DNA from 2 places in the Burkholderia sp. Ac-20353 genome. Region 2 is predicted to be linked to the other one. Evidence: riboswitches for the same ligand, from Rfam matches in the RefSeq annotation. Region 2 holds a riboswitch; the other holds the start of a gene.
The links. Region 2 has a riboswitch for cobalamin ahead of cobW (cobalamin biosynthesis protein CobW). Riboswitches for the same ligand answer to the same signal wherever they lie in the genome.
Positions count from the first base shown of each region.

Region 1: it holds a riboswitch for cobalamin, as region 2 does, so the genes downstream of both, G3N94_RS38625 (TonB-dependent receptor) here and cobW (cobalamin biosynthesis protein CobW) in region 2, are expected to answer to the same signal.

Region 1 covers NZ_JAAGPL010000304.1:405-6,534, reverse strand. The annotation lists partial or broken gene G3N94_RS38630 (iron chelate uptake ABC transporter family permease subunit) at 1-221, opposite strand, end outside; gene G3N94_RS38625 (TonB-dependent receptor) at 240-2,183, opposite strand; cobalamin riboswitch at 2,249-2,503, opposite strand; gene G3N94_RS38620 (ATPase) at 2,669-3,019, shown strand; gene G3N94_RS38615 (cell division protein ZapA) at 3,016-3,330, shown strand; RNA gene ssrS (6S RNA) at 3,412-3,592, shown strand; gene G3N94_RS38605 (EVE domain-containing protein) at 3,671-4,132, shown strand; gene G3N94_RS38600 (SIMPL domain-containing protein) at 4,311-5,051, shown strand; gene lgt (prolipoprotein diacylglyceryl transferase) at 5,133-6,023, opposite strand; partial or broken gene G3N94_RS38590 (LysR substrate-binding domain-containing protein) at 6,110-6,130, opposite strand, start outside.
Region 2 covers NZ_JAAGPL010000077.1:1,343-11,406, reverse strand. The annotation lists gene G3N94_RS21655 (sulfite exporter TauE/SafE family protein) at 6-881, opposite strand; gene G3N94_RS21650 (VWA domain-containing protein) at 878-1,417, opposite strand; gene G3N94_RS21645 (ATP-binding protein) at 1,558-2,688, opposite strand; gene cobN (cobaltochelatase subunit CobN) at 2,685-6,488, opposite strand; gene cobW (cobalamin biosynthesis protein CobW) at 6,495-7,574, opposite strand; cobalamin riboswitch at 7,888-8,154, opposite strand; gene G3N94_RS21630 (DUF3857 and transglutaminase domain-containing protein) at 8,412-10,064, shown strand, end outside.

The DNA.
Region 1 (6,130 bases), on a different contig from region 2:
GCCAGCGCGCGCGGCAGGCGCAGCGTGCGGACGATATCGGCGAACAGCTGAGCGCCGCCCGCCACATCGCCGCCACCGTGCGGAACGAGCGACGCGAGTGCCTGCATCGGCGACATCGGCACGCTGCCGATCGTCAGCGACGCGACGAACAGCGCGGCGACCACGGCCGCGAGCGCGGCCCAGATCGTGGCGGCGCGCGACGCGCTCATGCGGCACACCATCCTGCGCGTGCCGGCCGCTTACTGCTGCTGCCAGCCGAGCGTGACATAGGCGCCGCGCCGCGGGGTGTTGTATGCGTAGGCAAGCTCGTAGTCCTTGTCGAAGAGGTTGTCGATGCGCGCGCTGACATACCACGCCTTCGTGATGTTGTAGCGCGCGGACAGGTTGACGAGCCCGTAGCCGCCGAGCCGTCCGCCGCCCGAATCGTCGCGCGCGCCACTGACGAGCCACTCGCCGCCGACGCGCACCGCGCCGAACGCACGGCTCGCCGTCGCCGACGCGAACCGCCGTGCGCGCCGGTCCAGGTCCTGATTCTGCGTTTCGTCGATCGGGTTCTGCAAGGTGGCGGCAACCCGCACGTCGGTCTTGCCGACATGCCCCTGCCACGACGCCTCGAGCCCCTGCACCTTCGCGCGGCCGACGTTCTGCGCGACATAGAAGAAGCTGTCCGCGGCGGGGCGATAGTCGATCAGGTTCGCATAACGTGTCTGGAACGCGGTGACGCGCACGACGCCCAACGCATCGGACGCATACTGCACCGCGGCCTCGACCGAATGGCTGCGCTCGGGCTGGATCGACGGATTGCCGGCGATCGGGTAATAGAGATCATTGAAGCTCGGCGCGCGGAATGCGCTCGAATAGCTCGCAGTGACTTTCCACCGATCGGTGACGTCAAGGCCGTAACCGAGATAGTACGAGTTCGCGCCGCCGAAATCCGAATACTGGTCGCGCCGCAGGTTCGCCTGGAACTGCTGGCGGCCGAATCGCGCCGTGTAGCCGAGCCAGCCGGAATTCACGTGACGCTGCGGCGCCGAATACACGTTCGACATGAACTGCTGGTCGAGCCGCTCGTAGCCGGCCTGGATCATCTGGTCGGGTGCGATCCGGAAATCGTTCTGCCACGTGTACTGCCGGTTGTCGCTGTTGAAGTGGTCGGTGTACACACCGTTCAGCTCCGACTGGCTGCGATCGTTGCCGGTGGCAACGCTGACATGCGTCGTCCACCAGTCGAGCAGCTTGCCGTTCGCGTACACGCGCGCCTGCTGTACGCGCGAATACAGGTTGTTCAGGTCGGTCGGCGCGCCGAACGCGTTGTCGTAGCTGTTGTTGCCGTTCGACTGGAAGTAGCTGACGCCCGCGTCCCAACGCGCATTGAAGCGATGCCGCAGCGATGCCGTGACGCTCTCGTTCAGATAGCCGTTCGCGTTCGGGTTCGCATTCGGCTGCTTCGCGGGATCGAGCGCGGAAAAACCGTTGTCCTTCTCGCGCGCGACCGACAGGCTGAAGGTCGTGTTGCCTTCGCTGTCGAGCCGGCCCGACACGCCCGCCTGCTGCGTCTGCGTGCCATAGCTGCCGAGGCCGACCGCGAAATTGAAACGCGGCGGATGATTGCCACCGTCCTTCGTGAACACCTGCACGACGCCGCCGATCGCGCCCGAGCCGTACAGCGACGACACGTTGCCGTTCACGATCTCGACGCGCTCGATCTGGTCGAGCGGCAACTGGCTCAGTTGCGCGGCGCCGAGGCTCGCCGAATCGACCCGCACGCCGTCGATCAGCACGAGCGACTGCGTCGATTGCGCGCCGCGCAGGAACAGCGTCGCGGTCGCGCCCGGGCCGCCGTTGCGCACGATCTGCGCACCCGGCGCGAACGCGAGCAGCGTCGGCAGATCGGCGCCCGGATGTGCAGCGATGTCCTGCGTGTCGAACACGGTCGTTTGCGGAATCGCGTCGGCGAGGGCTTGCGGCGCACGTTGCGCGGTGACGACGACCGGCACGAGCAGCGACGCTTCGGTGTTCTGTTCGGCGGGTGCGGCAGCGGGCACAACGGCGGACACAACAGCGGGCGAGGCGGCAGACGCAACAGCAGGCGCGGCGGGATCGGCAGCGGCCGTCTGCGCCGCAGCGGCGAGCGGCAACCCGCATAGCGCGCCGAGCGCGGTGCGGGCGATTGGGGTCAGCATCGAAGATAGTCCTGTGAACGGCTGCGCGCCCCGCTTCCCCGCAGGCCGCGCGTCATGAAGCCCGCGTACGGGCTCCCCGCCTCGGCCGGTATCCGGGCTGGCGGCACACCGGCTCGCCTTCCCGCGCGATTCACGCGCAGTGGCCTGCGCCCGCGTACGAACCGCACACATTGAGCGCACCCGAGCCGGCCTGCATCGTCCGATGCGGCCGCTTACCGTTGCGGGGGCAGCGCAGGTTGGCTGCTCCTGGCGGAGCCGGCGCCCTGCTTCCCGTTTAACCGCGCGTCGTACGCGCGAGCACCGAGGCGGCGCCAGTTTAGGAGCCGGCCGCGGGAGCGTCAAGAAAGCGGCCCGCACGCATGCGAAATCGCGTCCGTTTCGCCAATTCGCGGCAAGAAGCCGGGGTGTTACGACTGGAAACGTTACAGATGTCGGAATGCGCGCTATTCCGCGCTAAAATGCTGGGTCTTTAGAGGACGCAGCAGATGCTCAACGAACTCGAAACCCTATCTCAAAATATTGGCCGGCTGATTGCACTGAACCAGCGCTATCACTCGGAACGGCTCGTGCTCGAAGAGCAGGTCGCACAACTACGCGCCGAAGCGGACACGGTGCGCACCGAGCTCGCGCAGCTGCGCGAGGAACGCAATGCGCTCGCAGAGGAACGCGACACGCTGTCGGCGAAGATCGACGACGCGCAGGTGAAGCTGAACGCGATTCTCGAAAAACTGCCGCGCACGAAGAGCACGGCAGAAGCCGACAACCAGCTCGACCTGCTGGATGCGCAGGCGCGCACCGATAGCGACGACGCGGCCAGCCACGGAGAACACGCATGAGCACCAAGCAGATCGAAGTCTCGATTCTCGGTCAGGCCTATCGGCTCGCCTGTTCGGCCGAGACCGAAGCGGCGCTGCTCGAGGCCGTCGCGCGCGTCGACGCGGAAATGTCGAAGATCCGCTCGAACAGCTCGGTGCGCGGCACCGATCGCATCGCGGTGATGGCGGCGCTGTCGATCGCGTCGGAGTTGCTGCGGCTGCAGACGAGCGTGCGTCACGGTGAAGCATTTCCCGCGGAGGAAATCCGGCGTACAATGCGCCAGATGAACGAAAAGCTCGGTGCGGTGCTCGCACAGCACGAGACGCAGTAACCTCGAATCGATGCGTCGATTCCGCTTGATCTCCGCGGTCAACGGTGGTCAAATTGGACGCATAGATTCACAGTTCAGTCAGCTTCCCTGCCTGGTTCGCCAAGGTCATATATTCCTTGAACCAATGCCATGTGCACGGTTGCGGAAATTTGTAGCACGGGCGCGCGCGTCACTCTGTCTGATGTACCCGAAGTGCTGCTAACTGCGACCAATTCTGAACCCTGGTTCAGGATGCCGGCCTAGCGGCTAAGGCGGGGGCCTATCTAACGGCATCGGGCTCGTCCCGATGCCGTTTCCTTTTCCAGGGCCTGTTTGCCTCTTTCTGCATCGATCACGATCCATGCAATACTGGCTGATGAAGTCCGAACCGGACGAAGCGAGCATCGACGATCTCGCGAGCGCGCCGCAGCGCACGCTGCCCTGGACCGGCGTGCGCAACTATCAGGCGCGCAATTTCATGCGCGACACGATGAAGATCGGCGATGGCGTGCTGTTCTATCACTCGAGCTGCCCCGAGCCGGGCATCGCGGGTCTCGCCGAAGTGTCGTCGACGCCCTACCCCGATCCCACGCAGTTCGATCCGAAGAGCCCCTATTACGATCCGAAGTCGACGCAGGAAACGCCGCGCTGGCTGCTCGTCGATGTCCGCTTCGTGAAGAAGTCGCCGCTCGTTTCACTCGCGGCGCTGCGCGAACACGACGAACTCGCGGACATGCGCGTGCTTGCGAAAGGCAACCGGCTGTCGATCACGCCCGTCACGCGCGCCGAATGGCGCTTCATCACCGAACGGCTGATGGCGTAAGCGCGCGCGTGCAAAGGTCAAATTCGGTCAGCACGCACGCGCCGTCCGGAACTCGCCGGTCCATCGCCCGGACTAAGCAACCGCGACCGGCCGATCCGGCCGGCTGTCGTTCTTCCCTCGCGCGGTCCGCCCGCGTCGCGCACGCGTGATCCGCGTGCGCCCCATAAGGAGTCCAACAATGACGAAGAAATCCGCACTCGCGCTGTCGCTGATGCTTGCCACCGCCGTGCCCGCCGCGCTGGCCCTCGCGCCGGCAGCCGCACAGGCCCAGTCCGTCAACCCGCACTTCCCGCAGCCGTCGGGCGTGCTGTCGCTGTCGTCGCAGGCCAGCAGCGAAGTGCCGCAGGACGTGATCCACATCACGCTGTTCTATGAAGAGCAGGCGAAAGATCCGGGCAGCCTGACGTCCAAGCTGAACCAGCGCGCCGACGCCGCGCTCGCGCAGACGAAGAGCGTCGCCGGCGTAACCGCGCATACGGGCGCATTCTCCGTTTATCCGAGCACCGACCGCGACGGCAAGATCTCCGCATGGCGCGGCCGTACGGAAGTCGTGCTCGAGTCGCGCGACTTCGCTGCGGCATCGAAGCTCGCGGGCCAGTTGTCGAACCTGATGCAGGTGGCGAACGTCGAGTTCACGTTGTCGCCGGAAGCGCAGCGTGCGGCCGAGGAGAAGCTCACGACCGAAGCGATCAAGTCGTTCCGCACGCGCGCGGACGAAGCCGCGAAGGCATTCGGCTACAACGGCTATACGATTCGCGACGTGAATGTCGGCAGCGGCCGCAACGTGCAACCGTATCCGCGCGTGATGGCGATGGCCGCGCCTGCGATGGACAGCGCGAAGATGAGCGCGCCGATCGCAGTCGAAGGCGGCAAGGCGACCGTGTCGGTGACGGTCAACGGCTCGGTGCAGATGAAGTAACGCGCGACGTCTGCCCGCCAGATGCGAAAACGCCGGCCCTGGGCCGGCGTTTTTCGTTGCTGCGTCATTCAGTTGAACGCATCATGCGGTGGCCGCGGTCGCGCGGCGCCGATACGCCCAGATCATCATCGCGATGCCCGCGATGATCATCGGCAACGACAGCCACTGCCCCATCGACAGGCCGAGCGCGAGCAGCCCGAGGAAATCGTCCGGCTCGCGCGCGAACTCGACGGTGAAGCGTGCGAGGCCATAGCCGATCAGGAACAGCGCGGACACCGCGCCCATCGGACGCGACTTGCGCGCGAACAGGAACAGCGCGAAGAACAGCACGATGCCTTCGAGCGCGATCTCGTAGAGCTGCGACGGATGGCGCGGCAGCATCTGGTATTGCAGGAACACGTCGTTCAGGTGCCACTTCGCGGCGAGTTCCGGATGCGCGCCGAGCCACGCCGCATCGTCGCGCGATGCGCCCGGGAACAGCATCGCCCACGGCTCGTTCGGAGCGGTCACGCGCCCCCACAGTTCGCCGTTGATGAAGTTGCCGAGCCGGCCCGCCGCGAGACCCGTCGGCACCATCGGCGCGACGAAATCGGTGACCTGCAGCCAGTGACGCTTGCGCTGCCACGCAAACAGCATCATCGCGAGCGTCACGCCGAGGAAGCCGCCGTGAAACGACATCCCGCCTTCCCACACCTTGAAGATGTCGAGCGGATGCGAGAAGTAGAAGCTCGCCTTGTAGAACAGCACGTAGCCGAGCCGGCCGCCGAGCACGGTGCCAAGGACACCGTAGAACATCATGTCGTCGATGTCCTTTGCGGTCCAGCCCTGCGAAGCGACATGCGGCAGCTTCAGGCGGACCCGGCCGACGACGATCGCGGCGATGAAGCCGACGAGATACATGAGGCCGTACCAGCGCACGGCGAGCGGCCCGAGATGGATCGCGACAGGGTCGAAATTCGGGTGAATGATCATGGGTTAGCGGTGAAGGTTTCGAATTCGCTGCGACGGCGCGTGAAACGTGCCGCGCATTGGACGACGCCGGCGCGCGATCGTTCGCGTCACGCGCGGACGATCGCCTG
Region 2 (10,064 bases):
GCACATCAAGATTGCGTCGCGAAAACAAGTATAGGTGACGAGGAACGAAATGAAACGGTCGAGCGCGTGACAGACGTTCCTGCATGCGTGAAGACGTGTGATTTCCAGATCATTTGGGCAGCCGCAACGAGCACGAACAGCAGCACCACCATCCTGAACATCTTTGGCGGCATCTTGTCGCGCAGCGGGCGCACGATCCACATTCCGGCAATGGCCGGCAGGCTGGCCGCCGCCGAAATCGCGAGGTCAGCGCCACTTGCGTGCGCAGCGCCGTTGAACGTCGTGATCAGCGTGACGATCGACACCACCAGGATGATGGCGATCTGCTTCGTAAACGCCCTTCCAGTCGCGCCGGACGAAATCAGGTAGGTGGCAAGCAGCGGGCCCGGCACCGAAGCGATGCTTTCCATCAGCGCCGCGCCAAACCCGAGCGCGAAACCGACCGGCTTTTGCCATGCCTGCGGCAGGTTGAGCTTTGGCGAACAGAGCATGAGCGTCGCGGCCACGATCAGCAGCGCGCCGGACGCCGCCTGAGCATGCCCCGCATTGAGTGACAGGAGGATGGCGACGCCGACGACGTTTCCGAACACGGTTCCGACGATAGGTGCGGCGATTCGCCGTGCCGTCGCCAGTATCTCGCCACCTTCGAGCGCCTGCGGAATGTTGCCGAGGATGATCGGCATCGACAGCAGAAGCACCGCATGCCTGATCGGCAGGAACTGACTGAGTATCGGCATCGCGACAAGCGGCACGCCGATGCCCGTGATGCCCTTGACCATGCCGCCCAGCAACAGCGCGACGCCGATGCCGGCCAGATCGAAAAGGTCGAGCGCCTGCAGGCTGGAGACCAACACGCCTTCAACTGGATTGAAATGAATCATTGGGTGATATGTCGATACATCAGAGTTTCCGCCGCCACCCACTCCGCCCCCCACGCGGCCGCGAGCCGCTCACCGCGCCCGATCCGCACGGCCGCATCGTCGAAGTCGACGAACACGACCTGATCGGCCGCCGCCGGCCTCTCCGGCATCTCGCGTGTGCGCCCGTCCGTCAGCACCCACAGCCACCGCTGCTTGTCCGGATCGCGGCGCGCATCGTGCGCGAGCAGCGTCGCGGCGGCCGCGATGCCATCCGCGAGCGGCGTGCCGCCGCCACCGCCGACCGGCTCGAGCCAGCGTGCATTCCACCAGCGCGGCACTGCCGGCCCGAAGCGCCGCTCGGCGCCGGCCCCACCGAAGCAGATCAGCGCGGTTTCCGCACGCGCGCGCGCGGCCTGATCGAAATACGCGACGATCAATCCCTTCGCCAGCGCGAGACGATCGAACGACAGCATCGACGCCGAGCAGTCGAGCACGAAGCAATGCAGCGCGCGTGGCGCGCCGGCCCGCTTGCGGAAACGCAGATGATCGGCATGCAAGCGTTCGCCACGCGTGGCCGCGAACGTCGCCGGCCACGCGCCGGCCGCGCCGGCGCGCGCCGTGCCGGGCGTCCGTCCGGTCGCGCCTTGCTGCCATCGAGGACCACGGACCGTGTCCGCGGCGGCGCCGGCTCGATGGCTCAGCGTTTTTTTAGTGGCAGCGGCACCACGCCCTTCACCGCCTGCAGGCCAGCCGGTTCGGGCGGCAGGTAGCCCCAGTCGCGTTGCTGATCCGTCGCGTCGTGCGCGGAGGTGTCGGATGAGCCGGACGCTGCCGCGCGTTCCTGACGCGCGTCGCCGCGCGAGTGCTCGTCGTGCGGGCGTTGCTGCTGCGCTGCCGTGGACGGCGCCGACGCCGGCGTCTGTGGCGCATGGCGCCGATGCAGCAGCACGGCTTCCGCGACGCGCTCGACGTGCTCGACCGTCACCGTAAGCGCGCCGTCAAGCGCAGCAAGCGCACGTGCGGCGCGCAGCATCACGAGGTCCGCGCGCAGCCCGTCGACGGCCGCGTCGATACACAGCGTGCTGACCTGCGCATGCACGGCATCATCGAACGTAAGCGCCGGAAGCCGGTCGCGCGCCGCGCGAATCCGCGCGACCAGTTCACGCTGCGCGGCGTCGTATCGCGTACGAAACGCGTCGGGCTCGAGGTCGAACGCGAGCCGCGCCTTCACGATCTGCTCGCGCTGCGCCGCGTCGTAACAATTCTCGAGCGCGACCATCAGCCCGAACCGGTCGAGCAGTTGCGGGCGCAGTTCGCCCTCTTCCGGATTCATCGTGCCGACCAGCACGAAGCGCGCATCGTGCGCGTGCGACACGCCATCGCGCTCGACAATGTTGATCCCGCTCGCGGCAACGTCGAGCAGCGTATCGACGAGCCCGTCCGCGAGCAGGTTCACCTCGTCGACGTACAGCACGCCGCGATGCGCGCGGGCCAGCAGCCCCGGCTGGAAGCGCACGCCGTGTTCCGCGAGCGCGTGTGCGAGATCGAGCGTGCCCGTCACCTGTTCGTCGCTCGCCGACAGCGGCAGCGTCACGAACTGCCCTTCCGGCAGCAGCTCTGCAAGCGCGCGCGCGGCGGTTGATTTCGCGGTGCCGCGCGGCCCGCTGACGAGCACGCCGCCGAGCGACGGATCGATCGCGGCGAGCAGCAGCGCCTGTTGCAGCGCTGTCTGCCCGACGATCGCGGCAAATGGAAAAACTGCGGGAAACACAGCGGGGAAAGCTGCGGGAGCTACCGCGCGGGCGCGGTGCGTCGTCGGATCGGTCATCGCCGTTCCCCTTCCTGAAGTTGTTCGCTCGCGAGCCACACGGATTCGATCCGCTCGCGATAGTCGCCCGGCTGTTGCCACAGCCCGCGCTGCATCGCCTCGACGAAACGTTCGCAGATGCCATGCAGCGCGCGCGGATTGTGCCGCTCGAGGAACGCGCGGGTGTCGTCGTCGAACAGGTACGCGTCGGCGACGAGCGCATATTGATGATCGGCAAGCACGCGCGCGGTCGCGTCGTAGCCGTACAGGTAGTCGACGGTCGCGGCCATTTCCGCGGCGCCCTTGTAGCCGTGTCGCTTCACGCCGTCGAGCCATTTCGGGTTGACGACGCGCGAACGGATCACGCGCGCGATTTCCTCGCGCAGCGTGCGCATCTTCGGTGCGGCCGGGTTCGCGTGGTCGCCGTGATACAGGCTCGGCTGCCGGCCCGACAGATGCCGCACCGCCGCCGTCATGCCGCCCTGGAACTGGTAGTAGTCGTTCGAATCGAGGATGTCGTGCTCGCGGCTGTCCTGGTTCTGCACGACGACGTCGATCGCCGCGAGCCGCTCGCCGAACACGTCCGGCGCCGCATCGCCCGCACTGTTCTGCGCGTACGCATAGCCACCCCACTGGCGGTACGCGTCGGCGAGATCCGCGTCGGTCTGCCAGCGGCGCTGGTCGATCAGGTCCTGCAGCCCCGCGCCATAGCTGCCGGGCCGCGCGCCGAACACGCGCCAGCCCGCGCGGCGCCGCGCTTCGTCGGGCGGCACGCCCTGCGCGACCCACGTCGCGCGCTCGCGTTCGATGCGCGCGCGGATCGGGTTCAGATGCTCGGGCTCGTCGAGCGCGGCGACGGCCTGCACGGCCGCATCGAACAGATGCATCAGGTTCGGGAACGCATCGCGGAAGAAGCCCGATACGCGAAGCGTCACGTCGATGCGCGGCCGGTCGAAGATCTCGATCGGCAGGATCTCGAAGTCGGTCACGCGATGGCTGCCGTGCGCCCATTTCGGCCGCACGCCGATCAGCGCGAACGCCTGCGCGATGTCGTCGCCGCCCGTGCGCATCGTCGCCGTGCCCCACACGGACAGGCCGATCGCGCGCGGATAGTCGCCGTGATCCTGCAGATGCCGCTCGATCAGTTGCTGCGCGGATTTCAGGCCGAGCGACCATGCGGCCTGCGTCGGCACCGCGCGCGTATCGACCGAGTAGAAATTGCGGCCCGTCGGCAGCACGTCCGGACGGCCGCGCGACGGCGACCCGCTCGGCCCCGGCGGCACGAAGCGGCCGTCGAGTCCGCGCAGCAGCTGGCGCAGCTCTTGGTCGCCGCACGCGTCGAGCGCAGGCATCAGCGTCGCGCGCACGCGTTCGATCACGGGCAGCGTGTGCGTCCACTCGCCCGGCGGCAGCTCACACGGTGCCCCCGGCACACTCACGCACAAACGGTCGAGCCACTGCTGCGCGAGCCGTTCGAGGCGCTCGCGCGTATCACCGGCGTGTCGCCACGGCGACTCGTCGAGGTCCGCCAGCAGCGCGGGCCGTGGCCCATTCCACGGCGCGGCCCAGTCGGCCGCGAGCGGATCGAAATCGTCGCCGAGCGCGAGATCGCGCGCGAGCGCGCCGATCAGCCCGGCGCGCGCCTGCTGCCCGTCGCCGATCGGAAAGCGTGCGAGCGCGAGCAGCGTGTCGCGCCGCTGGCGATCGACCGGCGACATCCCGAACACATGCAGCCCGTCGCGGATTTGCGCTTCCTTCAGCTCGCACAGCCACGCATCGACGCGCGTCAGCAGCGCATCTTCATCACTGGCATCGCGCGGCGGCGCGACACTCAGTTCGTCATGCAGACGATGCTCGGCGATCGTCGCGAGAATCGTCTTGCGCAACAGCTTCGCACGCCGGGCGTCGACCATCAGCGCTTCGTAGTATTCGTCGACCTGCCGCTCGAGGTCCTGCAACGGGCCATAGTTCTCCGCACGCGTGAGCGGCGGCATCAGGTGATCGATGATCACCGCCTGCGCGCGCCGCTTCGCCTGGCTGCCCTCGCCCGGATCGTTGACGATGAACGGATACAGGTGCGGCAGCGGCCCGAGCGTCAGGTCCGGCCAGCACGCGTCGGACAGCGCGACGCTCTTGCCCGGCAGCCATTCGAGGTTGCCGTGCTTGCCGAGATGAATCACCGCGTCGACGCGGAACGCATGACGCAGCCAGAAATAGAACGCGAGATACGCGTGCGGCGGCACGAGGTCCGCGTCGTGATAGCTCGCGTAGTCATTCTCGCCGCGCGAGCGCGACGGCTGGATCCCGACGAACACGTTGCCCGCGCGCCAGCCCGCGATCGTGAAGCGCCGCTGGCGCAGCGTCGGGTCGGCTTCGGGCGGCCCCCAGCGATCGTTCAGCGCGTCGCGCACGGCGGCCGGCAGGCGATCGAAATGCGTGAGGTAGTCGGCGAGCGCGAAGCTCTGGAACGCGGGCCGCAGCGCATGCATCGCCGGGTCGTTGGTCACGCCTTCGGTGAGCCGCGCGATCAGCGCGTCGCCGTCGGCAGGCAGATCCGCGACCCGGTAGCCCGCGTCGCGCAGCGTCGCGAGCACGCCGAGCGCCGACGCGGGCGTGTCGAGCCCGACGCCGTTGCCGATCCGGCCTTCGCTTTGCGGATAGTTCGCGAGGATCAGCGCGACGCGCTTGTCGGCATTGTCGAGCGTGCGCAGCCGGCACCAGCCGCGCGCGAGCGCCGCGACGAAGCCGATGCGTTCGGCGTCGGGCTGGTAGCGCACGACGTCGACCTCGGTGTGCGGGCAGCGGTACGCGAGCCCCTTGAAGCTGACCGCGCGCGTGACGATGCGCCCGTCGACCTCCGGCAAGGCGATGTGCATCGCGATGTCGCGCGCGTGCAGACCCTGGTTGTCGGCGAGCCACGCGTCGCGGTTGCCGCCGGACAGGATCACCTGCAGCACGGGCGCGTCGCCGGCGAGAATGTCGGGCTCGGGACCATCGATCGCGCCGGCCGCGAACGCGGTCGTGTTCAGCACCAGCGCGATGTCGTGCGTGTCGCACAGCTGCGCGATCACTTCGCGGCTCACCGCATCCTTCAGCGACGTCACCGCGATCGGCAGCGGATTCAGTCCTTCGCGGATCAGCGCATCGGCGAGCGCGTCGAACACCGCGGTGTTCGCGGCCTGCCAGTGCGCCTTGTAGAACAGGAGCGCGACGACCGGCGCACCGGGCGTCCAGCGCGGCAGCCAGTCGTCGATGCTGGCCGGATCGCGCGCCGGGTGGTACAGCGCGGCGGCCGGCAGCGGGCGCGGCGGCTCCGGTTCGTCGCCGAAGCCGAGCGTGTGGAACGCGATGCTGCGCAGCAGCGCTTCGGCGTTGTGCGCGCCGCCTTCGCGCAGATAGCGCCACCACATCCGGCACAGCTCGGGTGCGACGGTGCTCTTCGCGATCAGGTTCGGATCTTCCTGCAGGTCGCCTGAGAACATCGCGAGCTGCTGCCGGTGCCGCGACGCGACCGACATCGCCTGTTCGATCCCGTACGGCCAATACGCCTCGCCGCCGAGGTGGTCGATCACGACCGCCTTGGCGTGCCGCAGCACGTCGTCGACGTAGAAATCGACCGATGCCGGCTGGCGCAGGAACGTCACGTTCGCGAGCCGCACGCTCGGGAAACCTGCGGGCAGGCGCGGCACGACGCTCGCGAGCAGCGATAGCGTGGTATCCGCCGAGCTCAGGATCACGATCTCGGCGGGCCGCTGGTCGATCCGGACAACGCCCTGCGTATCGTCGACGAAGCCGCCCGGCGTGGTGCGCAGCAGATGCATCGTGGGTTACGCCTGCTGCAGTTCGGCCGCGAGCGCCGCGTCGAACGCGCACTGCAGCTCGGCCGCGTCGAGGTCCTCGCCGATCAGCACGAAGCGGCTCGTGCGCGCTTCGCCGTCCCGCCAGCGGCGGTCGAAGTAGCTGTCGAAGCGGCGGCCGACGCCCTGGATCACGAGCCGCATCGGCGCGTCCGGCAGCGCGGCGAAGCCCTTCGCGCGATAGATCGTGTGCGTCTCGACGACGCGCTTGAGCGCGGCGATCGTCGCTTCCCGCGAGCCCGCATCGCCGCTGACGACGACCGAGTCGAAGTCGTCGTGATGGTGATCGTGATCTTCGTCGTCGGCCGAGCCATGATGGTCGTGGCGCAGGTGAATGGTGTCCTCGGACGCCGATTCGAGCCCGAGCAGCATCGCGAGATCCAGCTCGCCGCGCGTCGCGCGCACGATCTTCACCTGCGGCGGGATTTCTTCGCGGATCGCCGTCTCGACCTGTGCGAGCTGTGCGTCGTCGACGAGATCGGCCTTGTTGACGATCACGAGATCGGCCGCCGACAGCTGGTCGGCGAACAGCTCGTGCAGCGGCGATTCGTGGTCGAGGTTCGGATCGGCGCGGCGCTGCGCATCGACCGCCTGCGGGTTCTCCGCGAACTGCCCGCTCGCGGTGGCCGGCCCGTCGACGACGGTCACGACCGCATCGACGGTGAAGCTGTTGCGGATCGTCGGCCAGTTGAACGCCTGCACGAGCGGCTTCGGCAGCGCGAGGCCGGACGTCTCGATCAGCACGTGGTCGATGTCCGCGCGGCGTTCGACGAGCGCCTCCATCACCGGATAGAACTCTTCCTGCACGGTGCAGCAGAGGCAGCCGTTCGCGAGTTCGTAGAGCTGGCCGGACGCCTCGTCCTGCGCGTCGTCGCAGCCGATGCCGCAGCCCTTGAGGATTTCGCCGTCGATGCCGAGCTCGCCGAACTCGTTGACGATCACCGCGATGCGGCGGCCGTGCGCGTGTTGCAGGATGTGGCGCATCAAGGTCGTCTTGCCGCTGCCGAGAAAGCCCGTGACGATGGTGACGGGCAGCTTGCGCATGGTCATGGAAGGTCCTGTGTCGAAAATGGGGAAATCAGAAGGCGATCAGCAGCGAACAGACGGGATGGCGACGATTATTCCGCGCAGCGCGGACGGACTGTCGTTGAACAGGCGGAGGAACGAGTCGAGCATGGTGCACCTTGCGAACGGTCGACATGAAAAATGCCAACACGGCCGGCACCGGATGCCCGGGCCCGCGCACGCCGCCGGATGCCTGACCGGCCTCGCACGAAGCGCACGGCGGATCGGAACACGGAAGACGCTCGGGCACCGGACGCACGGTGGCTGCGGCCGTGGACGATGCGCCGCATCCCCGCGGCGCTGAACCCCTCGTCTCGGCCGGTATCCGGGCTGACGAACACGCCGCTTCGCCTTCCCGGACGCACGAAGCATCCAGTGGCGGTCGTCCGCATGCGCAGCAGGCATGCGGCGAAGCGGCGTTGCATTGCGGCGGGCGCAATGCGTTCGCTTACCGTTGCGGGGGCAGCACAGGTTGGCGCGGCCGCGATGCAGCCAGGCTCCCTGTTTCCCGTTTGACTGCGCGCGCAGGAACGCGCGCGCGAGCACCGAAACGCGTGCGAGTGTAGGCGTCGCGGGCGGGAGCGTCAAGGCGGCGTCGGGGCCGGATGCGGAACGATCCGATAGCCCGAACCGTGACGGGACGGGTTCCGGAATTGACGCGCCTTCACCCTCTCGCCCGGGAAACCGCTACGACCGCCCCGCACCGGGGCATGGCCGGGTGAAGGCGCGCTGCAGATCAAATCATCAGACGATTGACGTGGCTGCGGGGATTTGGCTACCGTCTGTCTTGCATCGCCACACCACCATCGACGGGAATTCGACATGAACGTTTCACGCATTGCACGCTACGGCATCGCGGCTCTGCTGATGCTCCGGCTCTCGATTTCATTCGCGGCGGATTATCAGGTCGAACGACTCGACAATGTGATCAAGGTCGACGCATCCGGAAAGCGCGTCGTGAAGGTCGATCTGTCGATCAAGCTGCTGACGGATGCGGCGATCGCCCGCTTCGGCCAGTACGCGCTGTCATACAACGCGCAGTTCGAAAAGCTCGACATCGACGCGGCGCAGACGATGCACGCCGACGGCTCGACGGTTCCGGTCGATAGCGAGCGGGGCATCTTCGACCGCCCGGCGCCTGTCACGATCGCGGCGCCGCAATTCAGCGCCGGGCATTTGCGCATCGTCACGTTTCCCGCGCTCGCGAAAGGCGATTCGATCCGGCTGTCGTACACGCTGACCGACACCGACACGCTGTTTCCCGGCAAATTCAGCGTGCAGCTGTCGTTTCCGCCGATCGAGGACTATCGTTCAGCGAACGTCACGCTCGACACGCCGGACGACATGCCGGTCGCGATCGACGCGCGCGGCATGCGCCAGTCGGCCGATGCGTCCCGCGACGGACGCCGGATCCGTTCCTATCACTACGAAACCCCGCCGTCCGGCCCGCTCGACGAGCAAGCGAACACGGTCGCGTGGACGGATATCGGCCCCGTCTTCATCGCGAGCAACTTCTCCGGCTACGCGGAAATCGCCCACGCGTACCACGAGCGCGCGTTCGACAAGCAGCAACCGGACGACGCGATCCGCCAGCTTGCGGACCAGTTGACCAACGGGGTCCCCGACCGGCGCGAGCAGGCGACGCGGCTGTACGCATGGGTGGCGCGCAACATCCGCTATGTCGGCGTGTATTTCGGTGCGGGGCCGGTCGTCCCGCATCGCGCCGACGAGGTGCTCGCCAACCGCTACGGCGACTGCAAGGATCAGGTGACGCTGCTGTCCGCGCTGCTCGACGCAAAGGGCATCAGGAGCCACGCGGTGCTGGTCAATCTCGGCGATCGCTATCGCCTGCCCGCCGCACCCGATGTCCTGACGTTCAATCACGCGATCATATGGTTGCCGGAATTCGACGTGTTCGCCGATACGACGGTCGGCGTGCTGCCGTTCGGCGCACTGCAGTTCGAGTCGAGCGGCAAGCCCGCGCTCGACACCTCGACGGGCAAGCTGCTCGTCACGCCGCCACAGAACGGCAACAACAGCCGCTCGCTGCTGGCCTATTCGGTCGATCTCGATCGTGACGGCAATGCGACGATGACGGGCGACATCACGCTCGACGGCCAGGAAGTCCAGCGGGCGCGCCAGATGTTCATACACGTCCAGCCGAAACGGCTCGCCGACGAGATGCTGCGCCGCTTCGGGCTCGCGGGCGAGTTGCGGATGCGCCCGCGTCATCTCGACGACCTCGACCAGCCGTTCTCGATCGCGCTGAGCGGCAATCTGAACCAGCTGGCGCTGATGCCCGGCCCCGCGGCCTTTGCGATCCCGTCGCTGCCCAACTTCGGCCAGATCCGCGGCTTCGCCGACTTCGTCCTCCAGCAGAAAAGCAAGGTATTCGAAGGCGTGTGCGCCGGAACCCGGCTCGAGGAGCGCTACCGGATCACGTTGCCCAGCGACGCCGACGTGCTCGCGATCCCG